DNA from 3 places in the Bacillus sp. FJAT-27231 genome. Region 1 is predicted to be linked to each of the others. Evidence: riboswitches for the same ligand, from Rfam matches in the RefSeq annotation. Region 1 holds a riboswitch; each other region holds the start of a gene.
The links. A riboswitch is a leader RNA that binds a small molecule or an ion and turns the genes downstream of it on or off. The one in region 1 is predicted to bind glycine.
Positions count from the first base shown of each region.

Region 1 (10,105 bases):
CGTAATGGTACCGGCAGCCATCGCAGCTGCCGAGCCAACCTCTGCCTGACAACCGCCAGCAGCCCCTGAAATAAATGAGCGATTGGCAATTACATACCCAAGCATGCTAGCCGTAAATAATCCCATAACCAAATCTTTAAAAGGCGTTCCATCATTTTGATGCAGGGAGAATAGCACGCCAGGTAAAATGCCTGCTGCTCCAGCAGTTGGAGTGGCTACAATAACACCCATTCGAGCATTGCTCTCTGAAGTAGCGAGTGAAAATGTCATAGCCTGGCTAATATAGCTGCCTGTAAGCGGTTTTCCAGACTTCACGTACTCTCCCATCTTAACGGCATCTCCCCCTGAAATACCGCTTGGTGCAGGAGAGGAATCCTTTGTTCCAATATCAACGGCTTCCTTCATCTTGATCAATCGTTCTTCCATCATACGAAGAATCGTTTGTTGATCTCTTCCTGACTTCTTTTCTTCCAGCATCAGCATGGTTTCACCGATCGTTTTCTGTTCCTTTTCACAGAATTCCAGAAGTTCTCTCATTGATAAAATTTCCATCAGGCATTCCTCGCAATTTCTTCTCTTAATCGGTACACTTGGTAGTTTTTAGCCAAGGCTGAAAAATCATCGCTTGTGCTCAGACGGATATCCACCATTCGTCCGTTAATCATAAAGATTTTAGATAAACCGCCTCCTAGCGAAGCTCCGCCTACTTTTACAAGATGATCCCCTCTTTTTGCGGTTACCATCGTTGTATTGGGATGATCAAAGAATAGGCAAGACCCTTGAGGTTCAATCGTGTAATCAAGACCCGCTTTATATGCAAGCTGCAATGCATGCCGAATTCCCGGGTCATCCGTACCCATGCCGAGTAATCCGCCAAGAAGTGCTTTATCTGTCCCATGGCCTTGATACGTTTCAGCAAAAGAGTCGTAGAAAATAATGTCTGCCTCTTCAGGACAACCATCCAGCAGTTCATAAATGAATTTGCCAATCGACACAACACCAGCAGTATGGGAACTTGATGGTCCAACCATAATAGGTCCGATAATATCAAAGCAACTCTGAAATTCCATTATGATGCTCCTTTCTTATACGTTGATCGGCTGTTGGAATAACGGATAAACTCCGCAGATAGACGCAGTTTTTTCTTTAGCCTCTGCCACCACTGCCGGCTCCCCTTTACTTTTCAGTACAGCAGCAATCACTTGGGCAATCTGTTCCATTTGTTCTTCTTTCATTCCGCGCGTTGTTAAGGCAGCAGTTCCCATCCGGACTCCGCTCGTCACAAAAGGACTTTCTGGATCGTAAGGAATCGTATTCTTATTCACTGTGATTCCTGCTTCTTCAAGCAGACGCTCTGCTTCTTTTCCAGTTAACCCCCATGGGCGCACATCTAGCAAAATCAGATGATTATCCGTTCCTCCAGAGACGAGAGCTGCTCCTTCTTTCTTTAATACTTCCCCAAGTTTTTGGCTGTTTTTAATCACCTGTTTGGCGTAATCTTTAAAGGCTGGCTGTAGAGCTTCGTTAAAAGCAACCGCTTTTGCGGCAATGATATGCATCAACGGTCCACCTTGAATACCAGGGAATACCGCTTTGTTAACCGCTTTAATGATCTCTTCGTCGTTCGTTAAAATAAAGCCGCCGCGTGGTCCTCTTAATGTTTTATGGGTCGTGCTTGTCACTACATCTGCATAAGGAATCGGAGAAGGGTGAAGACCGGCTGCTACAAGTCCCGCGATGTGTGCCATGTCTACCATGAACTTTGCACCCACTTGATCGGCAATTTCTTTGAATCTGGCAAAATCAATCGTCCTTGGGTAAGCGCTTGCACCAGCAATAATTAATTTGGGCTTTTCTTTACGAGCCATCGCCTCTACTTCGTCATAATCAATTAATTGTGTATCTTCCTTGACTCCGTAAGAAACTACTTCAAACCACTTGCCAGAGATGCTTACAGGACTTCCGTGAGTTAAATGCCCGCCGTGCGAAAGATTCATCCCCATAATTTTGTCGCCAGGCTGAAGCAATGCATAAAAAACGGCAAGGTTCGCCTGTGCCCCTGAATGAGGCTGAACATTGGCATACTTGGCACCGAACAGTGTCGTTAACCGTTCAATCGCTGTCCGCTCTGCCACATCAACAAATTCACAGCCGCCGTAATAACGTTTCCCCGGATAACCCTCAGCATATTTATTTGTCATGACGCTTCCCATTGCTTCTAAAACATCCGTGCTGACAAAGTTCTCTGATGCAATCAACTCCAGCGTTTCATGCTGGCGACGTTTCTCATGCTCAATCGCTTCGAAAATAGTGAAATCATTATTTTGCAAACTCATCTCTACGCCTCCTATTCGTTTACATTTCGTTCGCTCGCTGCTGAATAACCAAGCTTTTTCACTCTTCTCTTTTAGAAAAGTGCTCTATCTCGTCACCTTTTCTGCACGCAAAAAAGGACAGAAAAGGGTAACGTTCCCTTCTCTGTCCTTTTACCTGAGAGTTTAACTCCATCCAGCGATCGGATTGAGTCTTCCCCTTTGGTGGCGTATTTAAACGCGCTCTCCAGAGGTGCGTCCCATTGTGGTTCTTCTACCTGAGAGATTAGTTCCAAGGGTCTTTTTTGGAACTTGCTCCTTCGGTGGCTCATTACTCGCACTCTCCCACAATCGTCATCCGCTATGTTTCGTTTAGAATATTAAAAATAGTTGTAATTGTCAACTGTTTTTTGATTAATTTGTTATTTTTTTATCGTTAATAAAATGAACAAAGGAGCATCCCGCAAAATCGCGGAATGCTCCTTCACTCCCCTATTGATAGAGGTATTTATTTAATTAGATAAAACGAACCATTTCTTCAAGCGGCAGCCGGGTCGTTTTATGAGCTGGCGCAGCGGCCTTGCCAAGAGCGATTAAAACAATTGGAATATATCTTTCTGGCACATCAAACCGCTCAGCAAATTTTTGCTTATCAAATCCACCCATCGTTACCGTATCGTAACCATTCGCTTTGGCAATCAGCATAAGCTGCATCGAGACGAGGCCTGTGTCAAATGAAGCAATATTAGCTCTTGCTTCAACAGGCGCATTAGGATAAGTATTATTCGTATTCTGAATTAGCTTGTTCATGCTCGCTTCGTCGATGAAACCTGCCTCATAGCTGCTGCGGTATACTTTTTCGACATTCTTGTACATCTCAATATCACCTAAAACGGCAATAACTGCTGAAGATGTCTCAACTTGCTCCTGATTATAAGCAATAGCCTTCAGTTCCTTCTTCGTTTCTTCATCATCAATGACGATAAAGCGCCACGGCTGAAGATTACTAGATGATGGAGCTAACATGGCTTCTTGCAGCATTTCCTCTATTTCCTGTCTCGGAATTTTATAATGTGGATCATATTTTCTAACAGAATGTCGATTGCGAATGACTTCTGATAAGCTTGGCATCGTTGTTATCATACTTTTCCCTCCCAATTAAACTTACTAATAGTAAGTTCAAAAATAAGCTTACTACTAGTAAGCTTGGGTTGTCAAATACTCTATGCTAAAATTAAGATAAAAACATTGAGGTTATCAGAATGAGCGAACAAAATGAATGGAATTGTCTTCAGAAGAAACATAAAGACAAAGCGACGATTTGCGATAACTTTCACCATACGATTGAATTCATTGGCAAGCGTTGGATGGGAATCATTATTTATACTTTGCTAAAGGGTGATAAAAGATATCACGAATTGCTAAATGAAATCTCTGGCATCTCTGACCGGCTCCTCACAGAACGGCTGCGGGAGCTAGAAAACGAAGGACTAGTCGTAAAGAAGACATTCGAATCCTCCCCAAGAAAAGTCATCTATTCCTTAACCCCAATCGGCAGAGAACTGGAAGATGTCATCACGGCTGTTATGCGCTGGGTTAGTAAGGCTTCTCGTATCTAAACCCTATACTTGGATCATTATCTAAATAAAAACTTAATTTTTATTATCCTTTCTTAGAAAAATAGACTCATAGAAATAACAATTCTATGTTTTGAAGCTTCTATACAAGTTGATGATCATCACAACTTGACGAGTTTTTTCTTTCATAAAGCTTCCATTTTTTCAGGAATAACAATAATTTAGGGGGAGAGGACATGAAAGATTGGGAAGCGGGCTATTTAGCAGGAATTATAGACGGGGAAGGCTCTATCACACTAACTAGAATGCATCAAAGAGAACATCGGCGTCCTTGCATTACCATTTCTTCGTCGGATAAAGAGCTTCTTCTATACATTCAAACACTGACCGGCGGAGCCATTAGTAACAAGAAGAATTATAAGCCTGGCCTTCACAAGGACTCTTATACATTGTCTATAAAGAACAAAGAGAGTGTGTTGATTATTTTAAAAGAAGTTTCCCCCTATCTCAGAATAGATAAAAAAGAAATCGAGCCAAATGGATATTGGAACACTACGACAGAGTCACTCCTCGAAATGGAAAGTATACAACAGCTATGCTAAAAGCAAAATTATTATTTGAGGAAGCCTTTTTTAACATATAAAAACTGTTAAAGACCTCCTTCTCGTTCACGAACACAAAAAGACTTGCCACGTTTGGCAAGTCTTTTAATTAACTAGATAATATCCACCAAATTATGTATGGTGGAGACGGTGGGACGTGCTTTTCCATGCTTTCGTCATGGCACTGACTATATCTTGAACCTGCGTAGTAAGACAGGTCCTTCGGCGTCTTATGCGAAAAATAGTTTTACCCAGATCTCTCAGGCAGCTTCCCGCATCCTAGTACTGCCCGCTAAGTGGCAGCCTATAAGTCGATACACGGCTGTTGGATTGCTCCACATACCGCTCGGCATTGCCTTATCATCATTCGATGACTTAGGTTTCACCGATAAAGCCGAATTTTCACTTGTATGTTACCATACAAGGCGACTATTTACTAATCGAACCCACGTCCAAAGATAACGGCACTTGAACGTCTACGAGCGTAGTCGATATATTACGGGTTTCGCTGTTCCTTTTGCCTATCGACGGGCGTCTGGACAGCTAGCCTGATTCATCTCTTCCTTTGTCCCCAGGCGGAGAACTACGGCGTAGCCCACTAAGAGTGAGTCCCTTACCCTACCACATGGGCGATGGAGGGAGGAACCGCTTCAAGCTGTTATTAGGCAGCTAAAGCGAGGTTGTTGTTTTGTTTGCCAGTTATTATTGGCTTTGACGTTTTTACGAGGACGATCCCCTCGGCTCGCAGCCCAAGCTCGAACTATCCCTGTCGAATCCGTAACGTCCCCATTATAAAAATAGGAATTGGACTCTATGTCCGAAGCTTAGCTACAGTTCTTATTATAACATAATCAGCAAAAAAAGCAACAGCTGTTCGCTTTTCACCCTTTTTGCCGTTCTCTAAATGCACGCTCCACGTCACGCTTCGCTTCTTTCTTCTTCAAATCTTCCCGCTTATCGAATTTTTTCTTCCCTTTAGCCAGACCAATTAACAGTTTCGCATAGCCGTCTTTTAAATACATTTTCAGCGGCACAATGGAATAGCCGGCTTCCTTCGTTTCCCCAATCAGCTTATCAATCTGCTTACGGTGCAGCAGCAGCTTTCTCGTTCTAAGCGGATCATGGTTATAACGGTTCCCTTGTTCATAAGGGCTGATATGCATGTTATATACGAATACTTCCCCTTTTTGTATGCGGGCAAACGCATCTTTCAAATTTACCCGTCCGGCGCGAATTGATTTAATTTCAGTTCCTTGCAGTACAATCCCCGCTTCAAATGTTTCTTCGATAAAAAAATCATGATGCGCCTTTTTGTTTTGCGCGACTACTTTTCCTTCTCCCTTTGGCATCCTTCTTCACCTTCCATTATTCAGTCCGACCCGGCAGCTAAAAGAGCCGCCGGGTACCTATTATCCTTTATTCCGGCGTCTTTTCTTCGCTTGCTTTTTCGGTACGCCTTCATAATACTTGCCGCGTTTTTTCTTTTTGTTCGGCGACTGATTCGTCCACTCACCGCCCGCTCCTTCTTCACTGTTTCCTTGCGGGCCGCTCGCTTTTTGACTTTTTGATTTTACATTAATCGTTTTAGTCTCCACAGCTGGACGCTTTCTTATATTTTTCATGCCAACGATTTCAAAGTCAATCGATTGTTCATCCTTATTGACATCTCTCACCCGAACAGTGATTTGGTCACCGATGCGGAACACATTGCCCGTTCGCTCACCAATCATAGCAAACTGGCGCTCATCATAACGGTAATAATCATCTGTCATATAAGAAACGTGAACTAAACCTTCAATTGTATTTTCCAGTTCAACGAACATACCGAAGTTTGTAACAGAACTGATGATGCCGTCAAATTCTTCCCCAATCTTATCCAGCATAAATTCTGCTTTTTTCAGTTCATCTGTGTCACGCTCTGCATCTACAGCCCGGCGTTCCATATTTGATGTGTGCTCAGCAATTTCCGGCAGGCGTGCCTCCCACTTTGCTTGTGTTGCTGGATCGACATGTCCTTCAATTAAATACGTACGGATCAAACGGTGCACAATTAAATCCGGATAGCGGCGAATTGGCGAAGTGAAATGAGTATAATAATCCGTTGATAATCCAAAGTGGCCTAAGCTCTCATCAAAGTATTTCGCCTGTTGCATAGAACGAAGCATAACTGTTGAGATGACTACCTCTTCCGGCTTCCCTTGAATCGCTTCCAGCACCTCTTGTAAAGCCCGTGGATGCACAGCGTTTGATGTACCTTTTACAACAAGCCCAAAATTCGTAATAAACTCAAAGAAACGCTGTAATTTATCTTCTTTTGGATCTTCATGGATTCGATAAATGAATGGAACGTCCATCCAATGAAAATGTTCAGCTACTGTTTCATTCGCTGCCAGCATGAATTCTTCAATTAACCGTTCGGCAACGGAGCGTTCACGCAGCACGACATCGATTGGTTTGCTGTCTTCATCGACAATGACTTTTGATTCTTTAAAATCAAAGTCAATAGCGCCACGTTTTTCCCGCTTTCTGCGTAAAATAGACGCCAGCTCTTCCATATTCTCAAACAACGGCACGAGCGATTCGTATTTAGCCCGCAGTTCTTCGTCTTTGTCAACGAGAATTTGATTCACATCGCTGTACGTCATTCGCTCTGTCGTCTTAATAACACTTTGAAAGATTTCATGTTTGACCACTTCCCCTGCTGGGTTAATCTCCATTTCACACGAGAGCGTCAATCGGTCCACTTTCGGATTCAATGAACAAATACCGTTGGAAAGACGATGCGGAATCATTGGAATGACGCGGTCAACTAAGTAGACACTTGTTCCCCGCTCATATGCTTCCTCATCAATAGGTGAACCTTCTGTCACATAATAGCTGACATCCGCAATGTGAACGCCAAGCTTATAATGGCCATTATCAAGCTTGGTCACGGTAACAGCATCATCTAAATCTTTTGCATCGGCCCCGTCAATCGTTACAATCGTTTGATCACGCAAATCCCGGCGGCCTTCTATATCCTTTTCACTAATTGTTTCCGGTACAGCATGTGCCTGCGCCATTACCTCCTCAGGAAATTCTTGCGGCAGACCATGCTTGTAAATGATCGAAATAATATCAACGCCCGGATCATTTTTATGACCAAGAATGTTGATGACTTCTCCTTCAGCACTCTTGCGGCCATCAGGATAAGAAGTAATTTTTACGACGACTTTATGGCCTTCAACAGCGCCGTGAGCAGCCTCCTTCGGGATAAAAATGTCGCTCGCAAACTTTTTGTCATCCGGAATAACAAATCCAAAATGCTTGCTGTCCGTGTATGTACCGACAATCTCTGTTTTTCCGCGTTCGAGAATGCGAACAACGGTCCCTTCCCGGCGTGATCCGCTCGTTTCCGATGTAATCCGCACAAGGGCAATGTCTCCATTTAAAGCCCCGTTCGTTTCATGGGGCGGAATAAAGACATCATCCATCCCCGGCTCTTCTGGTATTAAAAAGGCAAATCCTTTTGAATGGCCGGAAATCTTGCCGCGGATTAAGTTCATTTTCTCCGGCAGGCCATAACGATTGGCTCTCGTCCGAACGACTAGCCCCTTTTCTTCCATATAAACAAGGGCTTTTACAAAGTCCTTAAAATCAGCAGAATCTTCAATCTGCATCATTTCTTCCAGCTCTTTCACTGTGAGCGGCTTGTAAGACTCTTCTTTCATATACGTCAACAGCCGATCAACGAGTTCATTTTGCTGATCCATCATATTCCCTCCTCACATTTCATCTTAATCGTTCCAGTCCAGCCTTTCTAAAAAAGCATAAATATCTTCATGAAGCTGCTCTTTTTCTTTATCAATGGTAATGACATGGCCGGACTCTTCATACCATTTTATTTCCTTCATCGTTGATTCAATCTCATTGTAAATAATGTTAGCACTCTCTGGATTGATCATCTCGTCATGACGGGCTTGAACGACAAAAGCCGGCGCATAGATCATATCGATATTATTGCGCACATCAGATATGAGATTTTGCAGTGCTTTCAACGTATTCATCGGTGTTTTTTTAAATGCTTCTATTTCTTGTTCAATTACCTCTTCCGATTTTCCTTCAAACTTCTTAAATTGGCGAGCGTAATCGATCACACCTTGATACATTACTTCTTCACTTTTGATATACATCGGCGCACACATCGTCACAATTCCTTTGACAGGAACAGTATAGCCGAGCTTTAACGAAAATACCCCGCCGAGCGATAGGCCAGCTACCGCAATTTCAGTGTGTCCTAGACTTTTCAGGTGCTCGTAGCCGTCCATTACATCTTGCCACCAGTCTTGCGGGCCGGTATGGACCAGCTCCTCCGGCGGTACTCCATGGCCTTTATAATGCGGTGCATGTGATGTGTAGCCTTTTTTCTGTAAAAAACGCCCAAGCATTCGCACGTCGGAAGAGTTCCCCGTGAACCCATGAAGCAAAAGCACCGCCCGCTTCCCAGCTTCAAACGTAAATGGTTTCGGCAAACGTAATCTCATAATTCAAAAAACCCCTTTTCTCTAGTATGAACCGTTCCGCAGACATTCATTATCATTTTACGAAATAATGTCCTCAGAAACCAGCAAGAGAGCCCAATTCCTTTTAATAAAAAGATTTCGCCGCTCTAATAAAAGATAAGAGACTACCTGCACGATTTCACTGTAAAAAATTGAGCGGCCCTTTCCTTAATGAAATCATAGGAAAAGACCGCTGTTCGTTATACTTATCCTTCATAGCACGGTTCCAATTCATATTAAAGAGAAAGACTTTTAACTACTCACGCCTGCCCAAAAAATCTTCCATATATTTTGAAGTCTCGGAGCCATTTTTTCTGTTCCATAGAAAGACAATTCAATAAAGATTCCATCAAGCAAACAGTAATAAGCAATGATTAAATCTTCTATGTTCTCTTCACGTATTTCTTTCTTCTCTATTCCCCGTGTAAAAATCGAACGCAAAATAGCAGACAAAGCTTCCTCCGATAACAAAAACTCTTCATTGACAAGCTCTTTAAGTGACTCCGGCGGAAAGACTACAGCTCTTCTTAGAAAAGTGGTTTTTTCCTCGTCATCTATGTAATCTTGGGCTGTTAATAGCATAATTTGCTTCAATTGTTCTTCAGAAGAAGCGTCTTTTATACTCTCCATCAGCCGCCTTACATCCTCGATATGATTCCATAAAATCTTCTTATAAATCGTCAAAAATATTTCTTCTTTACTTTTATAATGGTTGTAGATAGACGGCTTTTGAATCCCGACTCCCTTTGCAATCTCCGCTAAGGTCGTTCCCTCATATCCATTTTTAGCAAATAACGCAATCGCTATAGCGATAATCTTATCTTTTGTCATTAGCAGCCTCCGAATCCTTTTCTTTCATTAAGAAAATGATAAACGATTCTCGCTGTTTAGTCTAAGTGTTTCCTTATAAACTTACACAAAAAGCCCTGTCCTTAGTCAATAGAACTAAAAACAGGACTCTTTGTTAACTGAAAGACGGCTGTTCTTGTTTAGAATAAATAATTTTTCCGTCACTTATCGTCATTTCCACTTTCGTATCAAGAATTTCCTCAACGGGCACATCAAAGATATTT
Region 1 is NZ_LFZU01000001.1:3,489,603-3,499,707, forward strand. Features, by position in the region: gene sdaAA (L-serine ammonia-lyase, iron-sulfur-dependent, subunit alpha) at 1-552, opposite strand, end outside; gene AC623_RS16850 (serine dehydratase beta chain) at 552-1,070, opposite strand; gene glyA (serine hydroxymethyltransferase) at 1,086-2,336, opposite strand; glycine riboswitch at 2,477-2,565, opposite strand; glycine riboswitch at 2,569-2,670, opposite strand; gene AC623_RS16865 (nitroreductase family protein) at 2,829-3,455, opposite strand; gene AC623_RS16870 (winged helix-turn-helix transcriptional regulator) at 3,575-3,931, shown strand; gene AC623_RS16875 (LAGLIDADG family homing endonuclease) at 4,126-4,491, shown strand; RNA gene ssrA (transfer-messenger RNA) at 4,929-5,271, opposite strand; gene smpB (SsrA-binding protein SmpB) at 5,373-5,840, opposite strand; gene rnr (ribonuclease R) at 5,901-8,246, opposite strand; gene AC623_RS16890 (alpha/beta hydrolase) at 8,268-9,014, opposite strand; gene AC623_RS16895 (TetR/AcrR family transcriptional regulator) at 9,285-9,863, opposite strand; gene AC623_RS16900 (amidohydrolase) at 9,997-10,105, opposite strand, start outside.

Region 2 (10,105 bases), 550 kb from region 1:
AGTGGGTGAACATAAAGGAGTCACATTAAAATTATTGTACCTTAACCCATTGTGCGCGATTGAATCTATATAAGGTGTTTTGATTTCCGAACCGTAACAGCCTACTGCAGAAAACCCAACATCATCTAATACAATAAATACGACATTTGTTTTCTGTTTACCGATGTCTGTTTCCTTTTTCATTCCCCTCTTCCCTTCAAGTAAGATAGGCATAACTACATGAGAGTGTAGACGAAGCCTCTATTAGGCTGATGGAAACGTTTGTCAACAGCCTAATACATTATGAAGTGTATTTTGAGAACGAAATAGTTATGCTGACGGAACATAGAGGTTTATGTGCATAACAAAAAAAGCTTAACCTGTAAATGAGGTTAAGCTTCACTATCTATTGCCGTTGCTTTATTACGTTTTAGATGGGTCTTTTCTTAAGGATTTCTGGCCGATCGTTATTTAGAACGTGATTGCTCCGCGAATTGATTGAAATCCGGCATAGTTGGATTAGATATATAGTGTCCGCCTTCTACTTGAATCGTTTGTCCTGTAATAAATTTAGACTCATCAGAAGCAAGGAATAAAACGGTATAGCCAATGTCGTCCGCTTCCCCGTGGTATGGCAACGCATTATATTTAGCGAAAATATCAAGCACCGCTTCCGGCATATTGTTTTTAGCTGCAGGAGTTAAAATTAATCCTGGGGCTACTCCATTACAGCGAATACCATCTTTTCCGTATTGTGCTGCAATGTATCTTGTCAAATTCACAACAGCGGCTTTAGAAGCGCCGTAAGCAGAACGCAAGGCATCGCCAGCAAAGGCGGCCATAGAAGCGGTATTAATGATCGAGCCGCCTCCCGCTTTAATCATATGAGGGATGGCAAACCGGCTGCCTAATAACACACTTTTTGTATTAACATTCATTAAACGGTCCCATTCTTCTAAATCCATATTTACAACGTCCAAATCTTTATGAAGGTTTGTTAAGCCTACATTGTTAAAAAGGACGGTAATCGTTCCATATTGTTCAACTGTGAAATCAACAGCCGCTTTAATAGACTCTTCCTTTGAAGCATCTAAAAATACCGCCGCTGCTTCACCCCCTTGTTTCTTTATATTCTCTGCAGCCTCTTTGGCTCCTTCAATGTTAAAGTCAGCAATAATAACCTTTGCTCCTTCTTTTGCCATTAAGGTAGCAGCCGATAATCCAATTCCAGAAGCGCCTCCTGTAACGAGAGCTACTTTTCCCTCTACACGTTTCATTTCCTTCACTCCTTTATATATTGCTACTCTCTTAGCTATTCCCCACTGATTAACTCAATGATAACTCTTTCATCCTTAAAATATTTTAACATTTAAATATTAACTTTCAAAACAATTTGTTTATCCAGTTTTCCCCTATATTTCCCCGGCTTTTTTACATATTCTTTCTCTCAATTGGAAATGATAGGAGACGTGAAGAAAGGACGGAGTACAGAATGGACAATTTACTCATTGCGCGGTCCCTGTTTGGCACAACGATGGCTTTTCACATTATTTTTGCCACTATTGGAGTCGGACTGCCCTTAATGATTTTGACGGCAGAATTGCTTTATCAAAAAACGAAGGACTTAGACTATGTGGTGATGGCCAAACGCTGGACCAAAACATTTGCCGTTTTGCTTGGAGTTGGCATTCCAACCGGTACGATCGCTGGCGTTCAATTATCTCTTCTTTGGCCTGGCTTTATGGAGGTTATCGGACGCGTCATGCCGCTGCCATTTCAAATTGAAATCTATGCTTTTTTCATAGAGGCCCTCTTTATGTCTATTTACGTCTATGCAGCCGAAAGAATTGCTCCATGGATGAGAGTTATCAGCTTAACGTTAGTTGCTCTAGGAGCGCTCGCATCGGCTGTTTTGATCACCAATGTGCATGCTTTCCAAGGCACTCCCGCCGGATTCCGTTATGAAAATGGCAAATTTCTTGATATTAATCCATGGGAAGCCTTCTTTAATCCGAGCTTCTTTGTTACGGCTGGACATGTCGCCTTATCGGCCTATGTTGTTGGCGCTTTTGTAGTAGCTTCCGTTGCGGCCTTTAAAATGATGAGAAATAAATATGGTTCAAGAGTATATCTTTTTCATCAAAAAGCGTTAATGGCAAGCCTTGTTTTAGGAGGAATCTTTTCTTTTTTAACAGCGATTAACGGGCATGAATCGGCCCAGTATTTACATGAATACCAGCCAGAAAAATTAGCGGCTGCTGAAGGCTTGTTCGAAACACAGTCACATGCTCCTTTAGCGATCGGAGGCATTACGGATCGGGAAACCCAGACGATCAAAGGGGCTATTGAAATTCCCTGGTTATTAAGTTTTCTAGCAGGCAACAGCTTTGACACGGTTGTGGTCGGGTTAAATGACTTTCCCGAAGAATTGTGGCCGCCCTTGTTTATTCACACACTTTTTAATGCTATGGTCGGGATCGGTTCATTGCTTATTCTCATTTCGCTAGCGGGGATTGTATGGAAAAAGTTTATGAAAAAGGACCGCTTTCCAAAATGGTTTTTGTGGGTGTTAGTGGCATCCGGCCCGCTAGCGGTGATTGCGATTGAATGCGGTTGGATCTTCGCTTGTACAGGAAGGCAGCCATGGGTCATTTATCGAGTGTTGGCTACCGCTGATTCAGTTACCTCCGCAACCAACTTAGGCGTTCTTTTCCTCTTATTCTTTAGTGTATATGTACTTCTAGGCATTACCGTTGTAGCAGTGCTGTTGTACTTTTTTAGAAAGAATACAGAGTTGGATGATATCCAAAAGGCTGAAAAAGGCGCTTAACGATTCTACTTACATGTATAGGAGGCCCTATTGATGACAAATGAATTAATCGCGATCACAATCTTGTGGGGGTTTGTATTTATTTATTCTATTATGGCAACGATGGACTTCGGTGCAGGCTTCTGGTCGATGATTTACATAAACCGGGAAAAAACAAGGGCGACGAATATTGCCAACCGCTACTTATCCCCCACTTGGGAAGTGACAAACACGTTTATCGTCGCCTTAGTTGTTGCTGTGTATAGCTTATTTCCGAAGGCCGCTTACACGCTCGGTACAATTCTGCTCGTTCCAGGAAGCATGATTTTGTTATTACTGGCGGTCAGAAGTGCCTTCTTAGTCTTTTCAAATATTGCAACTGAGTATAAAAAGCCGCTAACGTATGTTTCAGGTATTACCGGCATTTTAATTCCCGGCCTGTTAATTAGTGTGCTGCCAGTTGCTCACGGCGCATTCATCGAGTACGAAGGCGGTCACCCGTCTTTAAACCTCCAAAAGCTGTTTACGAGCCCGAATGAATATGCCTTTATCGGCTTTGCGATTAGCAGCACCCTTTTTTTGTCTTCTTTATTGCTAGCAGATTATTCGAAAACCTCTAATGAAATGGAGGCTTACAAAGTTTATTTAAGAGACTGCCGCATTTTAGGTCCTATTTCATTGTTAATGGCTTTTGCGATTATGCTGACTTTAAGAGCAGAAACACCTTGGCTATACACACGCATGATGAATGATTTGCCTTTGTTGTTCGTTTCACTCGGCTTCTTTTTAATTGGCGGGATTAGTCTGTTCCTTCCATCCTTTCCGAACAAAGAAGAGAGGGGAATGCCAAGAATTGCCGTCATTGCGGTTACAATTCAATATTTCATTGCTAGTTATGTGTACGGGAAAGCTCATTTGCCGTATATGGTCTATCCTAACGTAACGATTCAATCAGGCTTCACAGACCCCAATTCTTTTATGGCTGTGTTCATCACGTACATTGCCGGCTTTGCCATTCTCTTTCCCGGCTTTATTTATTTTTGGAGATTGTTTATGCACGATAAAAAATACTTGCGGCAAAAAAGTTCCTAGCCATGAAAAAAGCTTAACGGGCTACAAGCCCGTTAAGCTTTTAGACTATTGAGAAACGTTGGCTTTCTTCGTTGCTCGCCAGATACTGCGCCTCGAAAGACAAACTTTTTCAATCAGCCTGATGATATATAAAGTAGACTTTGCTTACAATCATTCCTACCAATAAAAAACGATGGTGAACAGCCTAAAAGCTTTGCTTTATTGCTGCCAATAATCCAGCACGGACGTAACCAGTACTGACAACGCGTAGATAAGCAAAATGACTTGTAACAAGTTTACTTTTCTCTTGCGTTGATTTATGAAAAAAAGCCCTATACAGATAATTGCTAGGAGGATACTCGTCACATTGAGTAAAAGTTGGTTTTCTACCATTGCTCTTACGTAAACACGATTGTTTTATTACCATGAACAATAATTTTATCCTCCACATGCCAGGAAACCGCCTCAGCAAGTACACTTCTTTCTACATGACGACCAGCAATCTTAAGGTCTTCTGCTGTGTAACGGTGATTTACCCGCAGGATGTCCTGTTCAATAATCGGTCCCTCATCTAGCTCGTTTGTCACATAATGCGCAGTCGCTCCAATTAATTTTACCCCACGGTTAAAAGCTCGCACATAAGGATTTGCCCCTACAAATGCCGGCAAGAAAGAGTGATGGATGTTAATGATTTGATTTGGATATTTTGATATAAAACCAGGAGAAAGGATTTGCATGTATCTCGCTAAGACAATAAAGTCTACTTTTCCTTCCATTAGTTCCATTGCTTTTTGTTCCGCCTCTTCTTTCGATTCATGGGAAAGCGGAATATGGTAATACGGAATGCCATAGCTCTCTACTACTTCTTTTAAATCTGGATGGTTACTAATCACCATTGGAATTTCAACTGGGAGCTCCTTTGATTTCCAGCGCCAAATTAATTCTAACAGACAATGATCCGCCTTAGAGACAAAGATAGCCATGCGCTTGGCTTTTTCTTTGTTTCTTAATTCCCACTCCATTGGATAGGACTCGGATAACTCCCGCAACCCTTGTTCAAGCTTCTCAACGGCTGTATCCGTCTCTTCCATATCAAATTCAATTCTCATAAAGAAAATGCCGTCTTTTGGATTCGTCGTATGCTGGTCAAATTGAACAATATTCGCTTTGTGCTCCAGCAAAACATTTGACACAGCTGAAATAATGCCCGGCTTTTCCGGACAAGTGACTAACAATTTAAAGTAATTAAGATTCCCCTTTTTATGCAAAACTCTTCCTCCATCCTTAAATGTTATATTCATTTCAAAAAGAACTACTCTATCGCACAGTCGCTTGAAGTAAAGCTTTCCCCCACTAGAAAACCTAATTCTTCTGTGTAATCAACCTGTGTTTCTGTATCTAAGTACCGTTCGGTAAAACGATCCATTCGAATTTCAATTCCTTGACAGTCAATCACTTTATCATTTCGGCGCGGCTCATCAAATACAAGCTGAAACCTCACAGATACACCACATCCGCCAGCGACATCCGCATCAATTCTTGGACTATTCTTTTCCTCTAGTACCATTGCTTTTAACTGTTTTACAGCCGGCTCTGTTAATCTGATCACGATTATTCCACCCCTTCCTGTAAGCGTTTTCCCTGGTATATACCCTTCTCCATTTGTCGGCTTTCAACCACTTCCCGACACTTTTTATACACGCAAAAAAGGACAGAAAAGGGTAACGTTCCCTTCTCTGTCCTTTTACCTGAGAGTTTAACTCCATCCAGCGATCGGATTGAGCCTTCCCCTTTGGTGGCGTATTTAAACGCGCTCTCCAGAGGTGCGTCCCATTGTGGTTCTTCTACCTGAGAGATTGATTCCAAGGGTCTTTTTGGAACTTGCTCCTTCGGTGGCTCACTGCTTGCACTCTCCCACAATCGTCATCCGCTATTTTCATTCAGAATAATTGAAATATTAATGATTGTCAATTGCTTTTATTTTTCTTTGACGATTCCGCTTACAAAAAAAGAGGGAACCATTAGTATCCCTCATGACGAAAAATCAAAAACCGTTCATTGTCATTCTTTTCATAGAGCCCTGGCACCTTCACTTCTTTTAAAAGCTGAAATGGAGTATACATCTCGAGAAATTGAATGTATTCGGCCGTTGGGTAGTAAAGAACAATATCAACAGACCGCTGTTGTTCTTCAACTGAGCTCATAATATTGTGAACGACTTTCATAAAAATTTGGATAGAAAACGGGTTAAAAAAATAAAAGCGATTATCTTCCTTCCCAATTTTATAGTCCTCTGCGGCACAACATTCAAAGCGGATAGAACGAACGGGACTCTTTTTTTTCTTCATATACTCGGCCAGATTTTCAATCGCTTCCTGGTATAGCTGTCCATTCACCTCAACCCCCGTGCCCCGCACGTTAAACCGATAGTGAATATAAAATAACAGACGCCCTTTTCCACAGCCGAAGTCTACGACTCCGTCCGTTCTCTTTAGCTCGTATTCCCGGAACAACTCGTCTATTGCTTCATAAGGGGTTGCTTCATAACGATTATAATGAAGCGACTGATAGAGCCATTCCCATGTGCCGCCTGTCTGAATTTTGAGCAGACGGTCGTACTCTTTTTCATTCATTGCAGTTCCCCAATTCGTTTTTCTCTATTATAAGACAGCCGCTTTCTCCTGCTCAAATAACGATCCTATCTCTGTGGTCAGTAAAATGGCGAACATGGCGAGTAACGGACACTCCCCTTACTCAAACAAGCTTTTAAACTCTCCATATCCTTCTTCGTCTAGCTTATCCTTTGGCACAAAGCGAAGAGCGGCTGAATTAATGCAGTAGCGCGCCCGATCTGGACCGGGACCGTCATCGAACACATGGCCTAAGTGGGAATCAGAGGTTTTCGCCCGTACTTCAATCCGCCTCATGCCATGAGAAGTATCGAGCTTTTCCTCTAACTCTATACGGCGCAAGGGCTTTGTAAAACTCGGCCAGCCGCAGCCAGCATCATATTTATCAGTCGAACTAAACAATGGCTCTCCTGAAATAATGTCGACGTAAATCCCCTCTTCTATATGATTCCAATACTCATTGCGAAACGGTGGTTCCGTTGCGTTATGCTTTGTCACTTCATATTGAAGCGGTGTTAATTCTTGACGCAATTGCTCATCTGTTTTCCGATTCTTCCAATTTTCACGAATAAACTTTGCCCGTCCAGACCCTTCTCTATAAAGATTATAATGGAAAGGGTTCTTTTTATAATAATGCTGATGCTTCTCCTCCGCCCGGTAAAAAGGACCTGCCGGCAGGATGGCCGTTACAACGGGCTTTTGAAAACGGCCGCTCGCTTCAAGCGCTGTCTTCGAAGCCTCTGCTAATTCTTTTTGTTCTTCGTCATGATAAAAAATCGCCGTTTTATAAGACAAGCCCCGATCATTAAATTGCCCGCCCGCATCTGTCGGATCAATTTGCTGCCAGAATAGTTCCACTAATTTTTTATAGGGAAAAACAGCCGGGTCAAACTTTATTTGGACCGCCTCATAGTGGCCGGTTGTATCAGAGCAAACCTCTTCATATGTCGGATTTTCCGTGTGACCGCCTGTGTAGCCTGAAACAACCTCTTTAATTCCCGGCTGCTCGTCAAAAGGCGAGACCATGCACCAGAAACATCCTCCGGCAAACGTAGCTAACTTCCATTGTTCAGCCATGAAACAACACTCCTTTACCTCTATTTTTTGTTTCCAATCTTCAAAAGTTTTTTATATGCCGATAAAAATTGACCCCAATCCCTTTTTTCACCCCAAAAGCTGCGAATGAGATTGGCAAATGCTTCATACTTTCCTTCATAAGGGAACCAGTTCACTTCTCTTTTCTTATGACCCTTGTCTACCATAACAGCGGTCTGCACACAAAAACTCTGCATGCCCACATCTCCATGATAAGCGCCGATCCCTCCTTCTTTTACTCCTCCATAAGGAAGATAAGGATTGGCTACAGTGATAATGACATCGTTAATCACAGCATTTCCCGATATGAGCCGGGATACAATCCGTTTCCCCCGATCTAAGTCGGCCGTCCAAACGCTGGCATTCAGGCCAAAGCGGGTATCATTCGCTAAAGCAATGGCTTCCTCTTCCGTCTCAAAGGACATAACCGGCAGCACCGGTCCAAATGTTTCTTCTTGCATAATCGCCATTTCGTGATCAACCTTCGTTAATATTATAGGTTTAATAAACATCTGATCCTCCCCCCACTGATCGGGATGGTCACCGGCAATCAATTCTGCCCCTTTTTCGAGTGCGTCTTTTACATGTGCTTTAATGATGGCGGTTTGTTGAGGGAAGGTCATCGAACCAATATCGCTGTCAGCAGCTGTCCCTTGCTTTAAAGCTTGTGCTTCCTGAACTAAACGGTCGACAAACTCTTGATAGATGGACTTGTCCACATACACCCGTTCAACTGACATACACACTTGACCGCTATTTGTAAAAGCTCCCCAAATAGCTCCTTGTACAGCTCTTTCCATATTGGCATCGGCGCAAACAATCATCGGATCTTTGCCGCCAAGTTCCAACAAAGTCGGGATCAATTGTTTGGCTGCTTCTGCTTGAATAATTTTTCCTGTTCGGACAGAACCCGTAAAGTGAATAAAATCAGGCTTTCCTTTTACGAGGGCTGCGCCTAGTTCCTTGCCGCCATGGGCAACTTGCAATAGACCAGCGGGAAAACCAGCTTGTTCAAATAACTGTTCAATCAGTACTCCCACCATCGGGGTAATTTCCGATGGCTTTAAAATAACAGCATTTCCCGCAACGAGCGCTTCCACAATCGGAATCATCGAAAGCTGAAACGGAAAATTCCACGGAGAGATGACTAATACTGTTCCCCGCGGCTTGTATTCAATGTAAGAGTATTTTCCAATAAATGCAATCGGCGTTTTTACTTTTCTTGTTTTCAACGCCGCTGCCGCCCTCTTTTCAATATGTGAAATGGAATCTACAACGGTCATTACTTCCGTTGTTAAAGCTTCAACAGCAACTTTTCCAGTGGAATCATGAATGACTTTCACGATATCGTCTAACTGTTCCACAATAGAAAGCCTTAGCTTTTGAAGGAAATGAACCCTTTCGGAAATTGACAAGCCAGACCAAGTTAAAAAGGCTTTATTCGCGTTGGTATATAGGTCTTTAGCTCTCTCTAAAGGCGTCTCTTCTAGTGTGCCAATTACCTTCTTCGTTGCCGGACTTTTCACCGTCCATGTCATGTCTGTTCCTCCTTAATGAACCACAATCATCTTGTCGTGACTTTTCGATGCTTCTGATAAAATTGTACAGCAGCTGGAACATAATCGGCAAAGTCTGGACACTGAATGCCGGCACCTTTTAGCTCTCTTATCGCTTCTGGACGGTCATACTCTGTTTTCAATAGAAAATACTGAATCATCTCTTTTTCTGCCAGGATCCACCGCCGATAGCAAGGAAGAAACAATAGGTAGCGGAATCATATATTGGATGTTTGGCCTATTAGCGTTTCACAAATGACCCGATAGACATCCTTTGTTTTATAAAGGTTCGGATCTGTTAAAGGATAAACCTTATTTTCGCCTCTCGGGTCCAGTGCTAAAAAGCAAGCGGCACTTACAATGTAATCAACCGGAACTAAGTTAAATCCTCCTTCTCCTTTTCCAAGGTAAGGAATCGGTAACCTCGCAAGCTTATCTAAAAATCTCATCATAAAATAAGGCCCATCAAAATGGCATTCACTCATTACAAAAAAAGACAGGCCGTACCCAAAGAGGTCGTGTCTGTCTTTTGCTTATCCATAAGTGGTCATTCTTTATCAGAATCGGAAAACTCGGATTCAATTCGTTTCATGAATTCTTCTGCAGCACTGTACCCTTGCTGCTGCAAATACCAGTTATTCGCTGCCGCTTCAATTAATCCGGCTACATCACGACCCGGCTGAAGCTGAATTTGAATGTGTGGAACACGAACACCCATGTATTCTGTGAACTTCGTTTCAACTTCCAGTTCGTTATTTAACGTATTGTTCTGCCACTTCGTCAGCTCAATATCAAGCGCAATCCGCGTCTCTTCCTGAAAAGCCTTTCGTCCATATAAACGGACGACATTCAACAAACCAACACTGCGCAACGCGAGGAATTCCTTGTTCTTTTCATCATGAGTACCGAGCAGCGTTTGCGGACTTAGCTTCTTGAGTACTACGATATCATCCGCAACCAATCGG
Region 2 is NZ_LFZU01000001.1:4,040,163-4,050,267, forward strand. Features, by position in the region: gene AC623_RS19310 (arylsulfatase) at 1-183, opposite strand, end outside; gene AC623_RS19315 (SDR family NAD(P)-dependent oxidoreductase) at 447-1,256, opposite strand; gene AC623_RS19320 (cytochrome ubiquinol oxidase subunit I) at 1,472-2,809, shown strand; gene AC623_RS19325 (cytochrome d ubiquinol oxidase subunit II) at 2,843-3,880, shown strand; gene purU (formyltetrahydrofolate deformylase) at 4,258-5,160, opposite strand; gene AC623_RS19335 (iron-sulfur cluster biosynthesis family protein) at 5,172-5,468, opposite strand; glycine riboswitch at 5,594-5,682, opposite strand; glycine riboswitch at 5,686-5,786, opposite strand; gene AC623_RS19345 (SAM-dependent methyltransferase) at 5,881-6,492, opposite strand; gene msrB (peptide-methionine (R)-S-oxide reductase MsrB) at 6,610-7,059, opposite strand; partial or broken gene msrA (peptide-methionine (S)-S-oxide reductase MsrA) at 7,045-7,566, opposite strand; gene AC623_RS19355 (aldehyde dehydrogenase family protein) at 7,587-9,122, opposite strand; gene AC623_RS21650 (hypothetical protein) at 9,149-9,301, opposite strand; gene AC623_RS19360 (hypothetical protein) at 9,359-9,592, opposite strand; gene hprK (HPr(Ser) kinase/phosphatase) at 9,688-10,105, opposite strand, start outside.
Region 2: it holds a riboswitch for glycine, as region 1 does, so the genes downstream of both, AC623_RS19335 (iron-sulfur cluster biosynthesis family protein) here and glyA (serine hydroxymethyltransferase) in region 1, are expected to answer to the same signal.

Region 3 (10,105 bases), 770 kb from region 1:
TCTTAATTCGACAGATATCCACTTTATTCCCCGAACACATAGCTATGCTGTTCAAATCCGCTCTCAAGGTCAATTGATTCCCCATAGACAGTTTTCATTGCGTGAAGGTGAAAGACTGATTTCTCATTTTAAGTTTATGGCTTCGATGGATATCGGCGAGAAACGAAAGCCGCAAAGCGGATCATTTCAACTTGAAGTATCCAGCTTTTTGATTTCTTTACGAATCTCCACATTGCCCACGGCCCTCTCGAAAGAAAGTCTCGTCATTCGTCTTCTTCCTCAACAAGGCGTACCAGACTTGCTGCAGCTTTCCTTGTTTCCAAGCTCCGCTAAAAAACTGCTCGCGCTTTTATCCCATTCTCACGGATTAATTATTTTCACAGGTCCGACTGGAAGTGGTAAAACGACGACTCTGTATTCGCTTATTCAGCATAGTGCCAGCCAGCACGGCCGAAATGTGATTACCCTCGAAGACCCTGTCGAAAAACAAAACGATCAATGGCTGCAAGTACAAGTGAATGAAAAAGCCGGCGTAACGTATTCAACAGGATTAAAGGCTATTTTAAGGCATGATCCAGACGTGATTATGGTAGGAGAAATCCGTGATGAAGAGACGGCTAGAATTGCAATCCGTGCTTCACTCACAGGCCACCTTGTTTTAACGACCTTGCATACGAGGGATGCAAAAGGAGCGATATTCCGTCTGCTTGAGTTTGGACTAAAATGGCATGAGATCCAACAAACGTTAATTGGGGTTACTGCACAGCGTCTTGTTAATCTTCTCTGTCCGAAATGCGGAGCGGATTGTTCTCCTCACTGTCCTGTAAAGAAACAACGCAGGCAAGCTACTGTATACGAAATATTAAGCGGCACAGACTTGCAAGCCGTGTTAAATGAAGCGAAAGGAGAGGCGAGCCAATACCATTACCCGTTGCTAAAACATTTATTAAGGAAGGGGATTGCTCTTGGATATCTCTCTCAAACTGAATACGATCGCTGGGTATTTGAAGAGGAGAAGAGCAGGAAGATATCAAGGTGAATTTATTTTCAGGCTGGGAGAAATGCTAAATCAAGGTTTTGCGATTGGTGATGCGCTTGAATTTTTACTAATCAATTTTGACCGTAATCATCGTGAATCTATTCGATTAATTCGCACTGAACTAAACGCGGGTACGCCTTTAAATGAAATTCTTCATATGCTTCATTTTCCGTCCATGATTTGTCTGCAAGTGTACTTTGCCGAAAAGCATGGCCGTCTGCCTGAAACATTACTGCATGCGGGCGAGCACTGGAAAAAGACAGAACAGGCGAAGGAAAAATTAGTAAAGCTGCTCCAATATCCACTCTTTCTGCTCTTTCTTTTATTTATGCTATTGTTTCTTTTAAACTACTTCTTAATGCCGCGTTTTGAGGAGCTGTATGCGGCTCTTAACTTTACCCCTAGCGGCAGTACGTTTCTGCTCATCACCTTTTTACAAAAGGGACCGCCCTTTATTTTATTAGCTGCTGGCGTGCTGGCAGCTGCTTCTCTGTTTGTCTTTTTTCAATATCAAAGGCAAACTCCCCAAAGTAAAATCCATTGGCTCATAAAAACTCCTATTACTTCCACTTATTTTCCGTTGCTCTTTACGCGCCTATTTGCAAAGGAGGTTTCCTCTTTGCTGAAGAGCGGTTTTGCGGTGAATGAAGTGTTACTAATCTTACAAGAACAGACGATGCACCCGGTACTGCGCCATGTTGCTTCAGAAATAAACAGCGGTTTAGTTACAGGCCAGTCTTTTGCAGAGGCAGCAGAACAGATGTCCTGCTTTGTGCCTCAGCTTCCGCGTATTCTTCGTCATGGTGAAACGAATGGCCGGCTAGCTCAAGAACTATTCTTGTTCAGTCATTTTTGTGAGACTTTACTAGAAAAGAAAATAAAGAGAAGCTTGTCTATTTTACAGCCGTCTATCTTTTTGTGCGTAGGTCTTGTTGTAATTGCGATTTACCTGTCGGTTATGCTGCCGATGTTCCAAATGGTCGGTTCTATCTAAGAAGGAGGCATCTATTCGTGAGAAAAAGATTTATCTATAAAAATGAGGCTGGTTTCACCCTCATTGAAATGATGATTGTTTTATTAGTCATTTCAGTGTTGTTATTTATCGCTATACCAAATGTAGCAAAACAGAGTAATAGCATTAATAAAAAAGGATGTACGGCGTTTAAACACATGGTGCAAGGCCAGGTGCAAGCTTATCGGATTGATCTTAATAAATTTCCTTCGACCATTCAGGAAATGGCCGATAAAGGGTATTTAAGAGATGATGAGACGGCTTGTCCGAATGGAGACCAGTTAAAGATTGGAACAGATGGGGAAGTATCCATTGTTCCATAAAAGAATGCGGTTACCAAAAGAAGAGAGAGGCTTTACGCTCATGGAAACGATGGTCGTGCTTACCATTATAATCGTTTTACTCTCTATCGCTGTGCTTCCTTTTCCAAAGCTCGCAGCTCATTTCGAGAAAGAACAGTTTCTTAATCAGCTGCAGGCCGATCTTTTTTTCGCTCAGTCTTATGCAATCGCCAGGCAGGAAAAAGTAGAGGTAAAGTTCTTCTATACAGAAAATTGTTATACAATCCGATCACTCACTTCTACTGCAAACTTTTTAGTCCAACGAAACATGCCTGATACGATTCGTTATATGGATGGTTCATTAACGATTTTATCTTTTTTGCCAAACGGGAATACAAATAACTTTGGTACCGTTCGTTTTAGGTATGGAAGTCGGTACATCTCGCTGGTTTTTCAAATTGGTAAGGGGAGATTTTATGTTACGGAACAATGAACGAGGCTTTACGCTTGCAGAAAGCTTGCTTTCTTTAATGATAATTGTGATGTTGGCTGCCTCTGTGCTGCCGTTAATGGTGCAAATGACAGGACAGTCTAAAGCTCTATGGGAGCGGCAAAAAGGAATGAGGTTCTTATATGAGGAGAGTGGAAAGAGGCTGCTTGAAAGAAAGGACTTTCAAGTCGTTTATGAAGAGGAGGGAGAGAAGTATGATATTTCCTGGGAAACGACGAAGGCAGCCGCTTGCTTTAAAGTATCGGGACAAGCTTCTTGTATTAACAAACAATAATGGCTTTACGATGGTAGAGTCTTTATTTGTTTTAATGATTTTTATTAGTATGGCTGCTCTCTTTCCTCTTATCTACGGGACCGTCTATCGGGTGGAGGAGCAGCTTGATCCAGAAAGAAGAACGGAATGGGAGTTGTTTGTACTGCAGCTGCGAAAAGAGTTATATATGTCTCATTCTCTGAAGATAACAGATGAGCAAATCACATTTATACAAGAAGGTGAAGTGGTTTCAATTGAGAAATATAAAGAGGGGATAAGGAGAAGGGTTGGAGGCAGAGGACATGAAATGATTTTGCAGGAAGTTTCTTCTGTGCAATTTTATCCGTGCGATTCCTCACTATGCACAAGAGCTGTTTTTAAAAACGGTGAAAAGGAAAGAGCGTATCTTCATCTTTTTGCAGGGGAAGCAATATGAAAGGCTTAATCAGTAATGAAAGGGGGGTTCTTCTCCCTTACACGATTCTTCTCTTTACCGTTGTTTGCACAGCGGCCATTTTTGGAACGGGAATCTTTGTCAGTAAGCAGAAAACAGCTTTGTTTTTAACAGACTACTATGAAACGAAAGTGATAGAGTTCATGGCACTGCAGGAAATTTTCATGCTTCTGGAAAATGGAGAGGAGATTTCCGGTATGTACCGTACAGATCGTGGGGATGTCACATATAAAGTGATACCAGACGAGACAGAGGAATTAGTAGCGATTCATTTAAAGACGGCTAAAGCAGAAACAAGATTTTCAACAAGGATAATTTATAGCATGGCCGATCGACAAATTGTCCGCTGGATTGAATAGCAGGTGTTTAGAACGAGCAGAAATTGGAAAAAATGACACCGACTGCAGGAGGCGGTGTTTGTGAACGAATACGTAAAATATTTTATTGCAACGTTTCTTAGTTATTGGAATGAACCGAAGCAAGTAAGAAGAGAAAAACGTTACCAGAAACGGGCTGGGCGTGCGGCCTTTTCTTCTAGATGGTTTGGTTTGCTTCCTTGGGCGCTGCGCCAGCTCTTTTATAAAAAGTGATGGCGCAGCGCTTTATTTAGGAATGCAAGTAAATCACCCCACCATTAATAATATTCACATCGATCTTTGGAGAATATTGTTTTTCTAATGCCGCCTTTTCGATAAAATAAGCCTCAGGTTTTTCTTCGTCTTCATAAAAAGAATCAAGCAGGAGGGAGTCTTCCTCCCATTCTTTTTGTGCTTTTACCGCCCATTGATGATTTTCTTTTTCAAGCTGGGAGGTTAAAAAGCGCTGCAATCGCTTAACGCCGCTTTTTGGTTTAATTAAGGGAGTAATGGTAAAAGAAAAATCAGGGATTTTTGATACGAGCTGTTTACGGTTGAGTACGTCCATGAACTCTTCTTGAATCATTCCGTTAATTAAATTGAGGCCAAGTGAATAAAAGATATCTTTTTTATGATTGGCTTCATAGGATACTTTTACATTTATTAAAAGCCATGGATGAAGCGGCTGGCGATGACCGGTGGCTCTTTGTTCGTAGAGCCTGATAAAACGGGTATGTTCTTTCGCCGATTGAAAAATCTGTTGCAGACGAGGGGTGCCGAAGTGGATAGATTCCCCTTCAAGATCAGCCGGTATTTTGGTTTGATCGGTAATGAAGGTTACGGAAAGCGGCTCCGCTTTCATTCCAGTTTTTTCGGCATAATGCCAATAAAAAGGCCGATTCATCAATTCTTTATCAATGGCAGGCGTTAGTTTGACACTAAGTGACCCTTCTGTTTTCTCTAAAAAAGTACATTCAGTGGCTTTAAAATAGTCTTCAAGAAATAGATGAATTTCGTTCTTCACTAAAGCGCTCCTCCTCTTTTTTCCACTCGTTGGCTAATTCGATGGCCGCTTCAAGGTTTTTCATTTTGACGTGCAGCTCTCCTTCTGTTTTGGAGTGCTGAAAAATATCCACTAAATGTTCCTGCATATTAGGAAGATCGATTCTCTCTAAAATATCATCTAGTTGCCCGACAGCCTGCTCAAATAGATGGATTTTTTCATAGAGCAGCTGCAGAATTCGGTCTTCAATTGTATCTTCAATGCTGAAGTTATAAATGCACACATCTTTTGTTTGTCCGAATCGATGAACACGGCCGATCCGCTGTTCAAGTCGCATTGGATTCCAGGGAAGATCAAAATTAATGACATGGTGGCAAAATTGTAGGTTTAATCCTTCGCCGCCCGCTTCCGTCGCGATTAGAATCTGAGCCTGCTTCTCGAAAAGCTGCTTCATCCAATCTTTCTTTCCGCGTTTAAACCCACCGCGGAAGGGGACGGATGTAATCCCGTTTTGTTTAAAGAACCACTGTAAATATAGCTGCGTTGCCCGGTATTCAGTAAAAATAATTACTTTGTCATTAATCGATTGAACGAGCTGAAGTGCTTTTTCTGCTTTAGAGTTGTGCGTAATGTTCTGTATATGTGACAAAGCGTTTTGAAAACTCTCTGGAAAATCAAGATGGTTTCCATTCAGCTTCTTCGCCATGTTTCTTAAGGTGAAAAAGACGGCTTCTTTGCTGCTGCAGGCTTCCCGCTGCAAAGTAAGCAAGGAAAAAGCAGACCGTACATCATCTGGCTGGCTGCGGACGAGCTGTTCAAGAGCTTGATAGAGCGAGCGTTCTTCCTCTGTGAAAGTCACTTTAACGGATTCTACTTTTCTGGCTGTCCACTCCACACCTGTATCCTGCCGACGGTTACGAATCATCACTTTATTCATGAGCTTAATTAAATGGTGATGGTTTTGTACTTGCCGGTCTCCTTTTTTAAACTGCTCACTAAACTGTCCTTCGCTTCCCAAATGACCAGGCTTTAATAGCGAAACGAGATGGAACATTTCATCAAGCCGGTTTTGAATAGGTGTCGCTGTGAGTAATAGGCAAAATTTCTTTTTTAAGTGACGGACAAATTGATAGTTTTTTGTTTTATGGTTTTTTAATTTATGAGCTTCATCAATAATAACTAAGTCATAGTCTTGTTCATAAATTTTTTCCTTGTGCGGACTTCGTTTGGCTGTATCGATCGAGGAAATGACGATATCATGCTCATCCCAGGCATAAAACTTCTTTTGGGCAATAGCAGGAATGTAAAATTTAGTAGTTAACTCATGGGCCCATTGAGAAACGAGAGAAGCCGGAGCTAAGATTAAAACTTTTTTCACGAGGCCGCGAATCAAATACTCTTTTAATACTAGCCCAGCTTCGATTGTTTTGCCGAGTCCTACTTCATCCGCTAAAATAGCTTTGCCATTCATTTCTTCCACTACTCTTCTAGCTGCTTCAAGCTGATGCGGAAGAGCCGTAAGTTCCGGCAGAAAGCTAGGAGCTAACAATCCTTCAAAATCAGGGACCATCATTCGTCTTTCCATATTAATAGTCGATTGGAAAAGCGGCCAGCTCCCCCAAGGCCCATCTTGTTCGAGTCTTTTTTCTAATTCCTCTTCCCAGCTATGATCGAAATAAATTTCCACATCCATTTGAAAAACTCCTTTATAAAATATGTTGCCGAAACCTTACCTTTAATGGTAGGATGTAAGTGAACAAAATATTATGTCATTTTGCAAAAAAGCGAATATTGTTGATTTACTCTAATCCGATGTTCATAGTATGCCCATTTATTAACTAAATATAGCGAATGAAGGCGAGGGGAGAGACTGTTTATACAGCGCCGAAGGAGCAAACAAGCTTTTTGTGAATCTCTCAGGCAAAAGAACTCTTGCTGGACGCGACTCTGGAGAGCGTTTCGTTAACGAAACCACCAAAGAAGACAGCCTGTTTACCAGGTTAAACTTTCAGGTTCAAGGACAGAGAACAACTTGTAAAAGCTGTTCTTTGTCTTTTTTTATGCAAAAATAATGGGCTGAACCGCAGGAAGACAATGAAAGGGGTAGGGAAATGGGAGAATTAAAGCGCACACCATTGTTTGAATCGTACCAGCGATCTGGAGCAAAAACGATTGATTTTGGAGGATGGGAACTGCCTGTTCAATTTTCAAGTATTAAAGAAGAACATGAGGCTGTCCGCACAAAGGCAGGGCTTTTTGATGTTTCTCATATGGGGGAAATTACAGTAAAGGGAAAAGACTCCTTAGCCTTTCTACAAAAAATGATGACGAACGACTTGTCAAAGCTCCAGCCAGATCAAGCAATCTATACGATTATGTGTAATGAAAAAGGCGGAGCTGTCGATGATTTGCTCGTCTACATGCTAGCTGAAGATGATTATCTACTTGTTGTGAATGCAGCGAATACAGATAAAGATTTTGATTGGCTGAAGAAGCATCAAGCAGGAAATATAGAAGTTGAAAACGTATCAAAAGACTGGGCACAACTCGCTATTCAAGGTCCTGCTGCTGAAGGAATTTTGCAAAAGCTAGTGGCTGATGTGGATTTAAGTGAGATTAAGTCTTTTAAGTTTAAGCAGGAAGTTAGAATTAACGGGATACCAGCTCTCGTATCACGAACTGGTTACACAGGAGAAGATGGCTTTGAGATTTATAGCCGAAGTGAAGATGCCCCTAAGCTATGGGAAGATCTTTTAGAGGCTGGCAAAGAAGACGGTCTTCTTCCATGCGGACTCGGTGCGCGTGATACCTTACGCTTTGAAGCGAACCTTGCTTTATATGGACAGGAGCTAGCTGATGATATTTCACCACTTGAAGCAGGCTTAGGTTTTGCAGTAAAGACAAACAAAGAGGACTTTATTGGCCTAGACGTGTTGAAAGAGCAGAAAGAAAATGGTCCGAAGCGGAAATTGATTGGTCTTGAGATGATAGATCGGGGAATTCCGCGTCACGGCTATCTTGTTTTTTCCGGTGAAGAAGAAGTGGGTCATGTAACGACCGGTACTCAATCACCGACGTTAAAGAAAAATATTGGTCTGGCTTTAGTGAAAGCAGAGTATGCTGTACCTGATCAAGAGCTGCAAGTAGAAATCCGCGGCAAAAAATTAACAGCTAAAACGGTAAAACCACCATTTTATAAACGCTCAAAATAAGAAAGAGAGAAGGGGAATATAATGAAGCATCGTTACTTGCCGATGACAGAAACGGATAAAAAGGAAATGCTTGCAACAGTGGGTGTCCAAACGGTAGATGAATTATTTGCCGACATTCCTGAAAAAGTACGTTTTCAGGGATTATATAATATTAAAGAAGCAAAAGCAGAACCAGCGTTGAAAAAAGAATTAAGCGCAATGGCTGCTAAAAACATCAATGCGAAACAATATGCTTCCTTTTTAGGGGCAGGTGTATATGATCACTATACGCCGTCTATTGTAGACCACGTTATTTCTCGTTCAGAATTTTACACAGCTTACACACCGTACCAGCCAGAAATTTCCCAAGGGGAACTGCAAGCGATCTTTGAATTCCAAACGATGATTTGCGAATTAACGGGTATGGATGTAGCGAACTCTTCTATGTATGACGGAGGCACAGCGTTGGCGGAAGCAGCTATGCTAAGCGCTGGTCAGACGAAAAGAAAGAAAGTACTCGTATCAGAAACGGTTCATCCAGAGTCACGCGATGTGTTAGCGACTTACGCAAAAGGCCAAAACATTGAAGTAGTGGTAATCCCGCACAAAAATGGAGTAACAGACATTGATCAGCTAAATGAATTAGTCGATAACGATACAGCAGCTGTGATCGTTCAATATCCTAACTTCTTCGGTGCGATTGAGTCACTTTCTGAAGTAGAAAAAGCGGCTCATGACGCAAAAGCCATGTTTGTTGTTTCTTCTAATCCACTTGCTCTTGGTGCACTGACACCTCCAGGAAAATTTGGTGCTGATATTGTGATCGGTGACGCTCAGCCATTTGGCATTCCGGCTCAATTTGGCGGACCGCACTGCGGATACTTTGCAGTAACGAAAAAGCTGATGCGTAAAGTGCCAGGCCGTCTCGTTGGCCAGACGCATGATGATCAAGGACAACGCGGCTTCGTATTGACGCTGCAAGCACGCGAGCAGCATATCCGTCGTGACAAAGCGACTTCTAACATTTGCTCCAATCAGGCACTTAACGCTCTTGCAGCCAGTGTAGCTATGACAGCTTTAGGTAAAAAAGGTGTGCGTGAAATCGCGACACAAAACTTGCAAAAAGCATTTTTTGCTAGAGAGACGTTAAAGCAAAATGGAGTAGAAGTCTTGTTTGAGGGACCTGTATTTAATGAATTTGTTATTCGCCTCAATAAACCGGTAAGAGAAGTAAACCAAAAGCTGCTTGAAAAAGGCATTATTGGCGGTTATGACCTTGGTCTTACTTACGATGGTCTTGAAAATTGCATGCTCGTTGCTGTGACAGAACTGCGGACAAAAGAAGAAATTGAACTTTTTGCAAAAGAATTGGGGGATAGCCATGAATAAGAAGGACCAAGAGCTTATTTTCGAATTGTCTCAACCAGGGCGGATTGGCTATAGTCTGCCTGAATTAGATGTACCAGAAGCAGATTTGTCTGCCCTTTTGCCTGCAGGATATTTACGTGAGGAAGAGCCGGAACTTCCGGAAGTCTCTGAACTTGATATTATGCGTCATTACACAGCGCTATCAAATAGAAACCATGGTGTGGATTCTGGATTTTATCCACTTGGTTCTTGTACGATGAAATACAATCCGAAAATTAATGAAGACGTTGCTCGTTTTGAAGGTTTTGCTCATGTGCATCCCCTTCAACAAGAAGAAACTGTACAAGGAGCAATGGAGCTATTGTACGACCTTCAAGAGCATTTAAAAGAAATTACAGGCATGGATGAAGTGACACTGCAGCCAGCAGCAGGAGCTCAGGGTGAGTGGACGGGATTAATGATGATTCGTGCTTACCATGAAGAAAACGGGGACTTTAATCGTACAAAAGTAATTGTACCGGATTCTGCTCACGGTACAAACCCAGCCTCTGCTACAGTTGCCGGTTTTGAAACGGTAACGGTGAAGTCTGGGGAAGACGGCTTAGTAGATTTAGAAGATTTAAGACGGGTAGCGGAC
Region 3 is NZ_LFZU01000001.1:2,719,644-2,729,748, reverse strand. Features, by position in the region: gene comGA (competence type IV pilus ATPase ComGA) at 1-1,039, shown strand, start outside; gene comGB (competence type IV pilus assembly protein ComGB) at 966-2,033, shown strand; gene comGC (competence type IV pilus major pilin ComGC) at 2,051-2,374, shown strand; gene comGD (competence type IV pilus minor pilin ComGD) at 2,364-2,825, shown strand; gene AC623_RS21535 (type II secretion system protein) at 2,809-3,117, shown strand; gene comGF (competence type IV pilus minor pilin ComGF) at 3,038-3,532, shown strand; gene AC623_RS13085 (competence type IV pilus minor pilin ComGG) at 3,529-3,909, shown strand; gene AC623_RS21120 (YqzE family protein) at 3,970-4,140, shown strand; gene AC623_RS13080 (YqhG family protein) at 4,157-4,930, opposite strand; gene AC623_RS13075 (DEAD/DEAH box helicase) at 4,902-6,602, opposite strand; glycine riboswitch at 6,761-6,851, shown strand; glycine riboswitch at 6,855-6,935, shown strand; gene gcvT (glycine cleavage system aminomethyltransferase GcvT) at 7,021-8,121, shown strand; gene gcvPA (aminomethyl-transferring glycine dehydrogenase subunit GcvPA) at 8,143-9,489, shown strand; gene gcvPB (aminomethyl-transferring glycine dehydrogenase subunit GcvPB) at 9,482-10,105, shown strand, end outside.
Region 3: it holds a riboswitch for glycine, as region 1 does, so the genes downstream of both, gcvT (glycine cleavage system aminomethyltransferase GcvT) here and glyA (serine hydroxymethyltransferase) in region 1, are expected to answer to the same signal.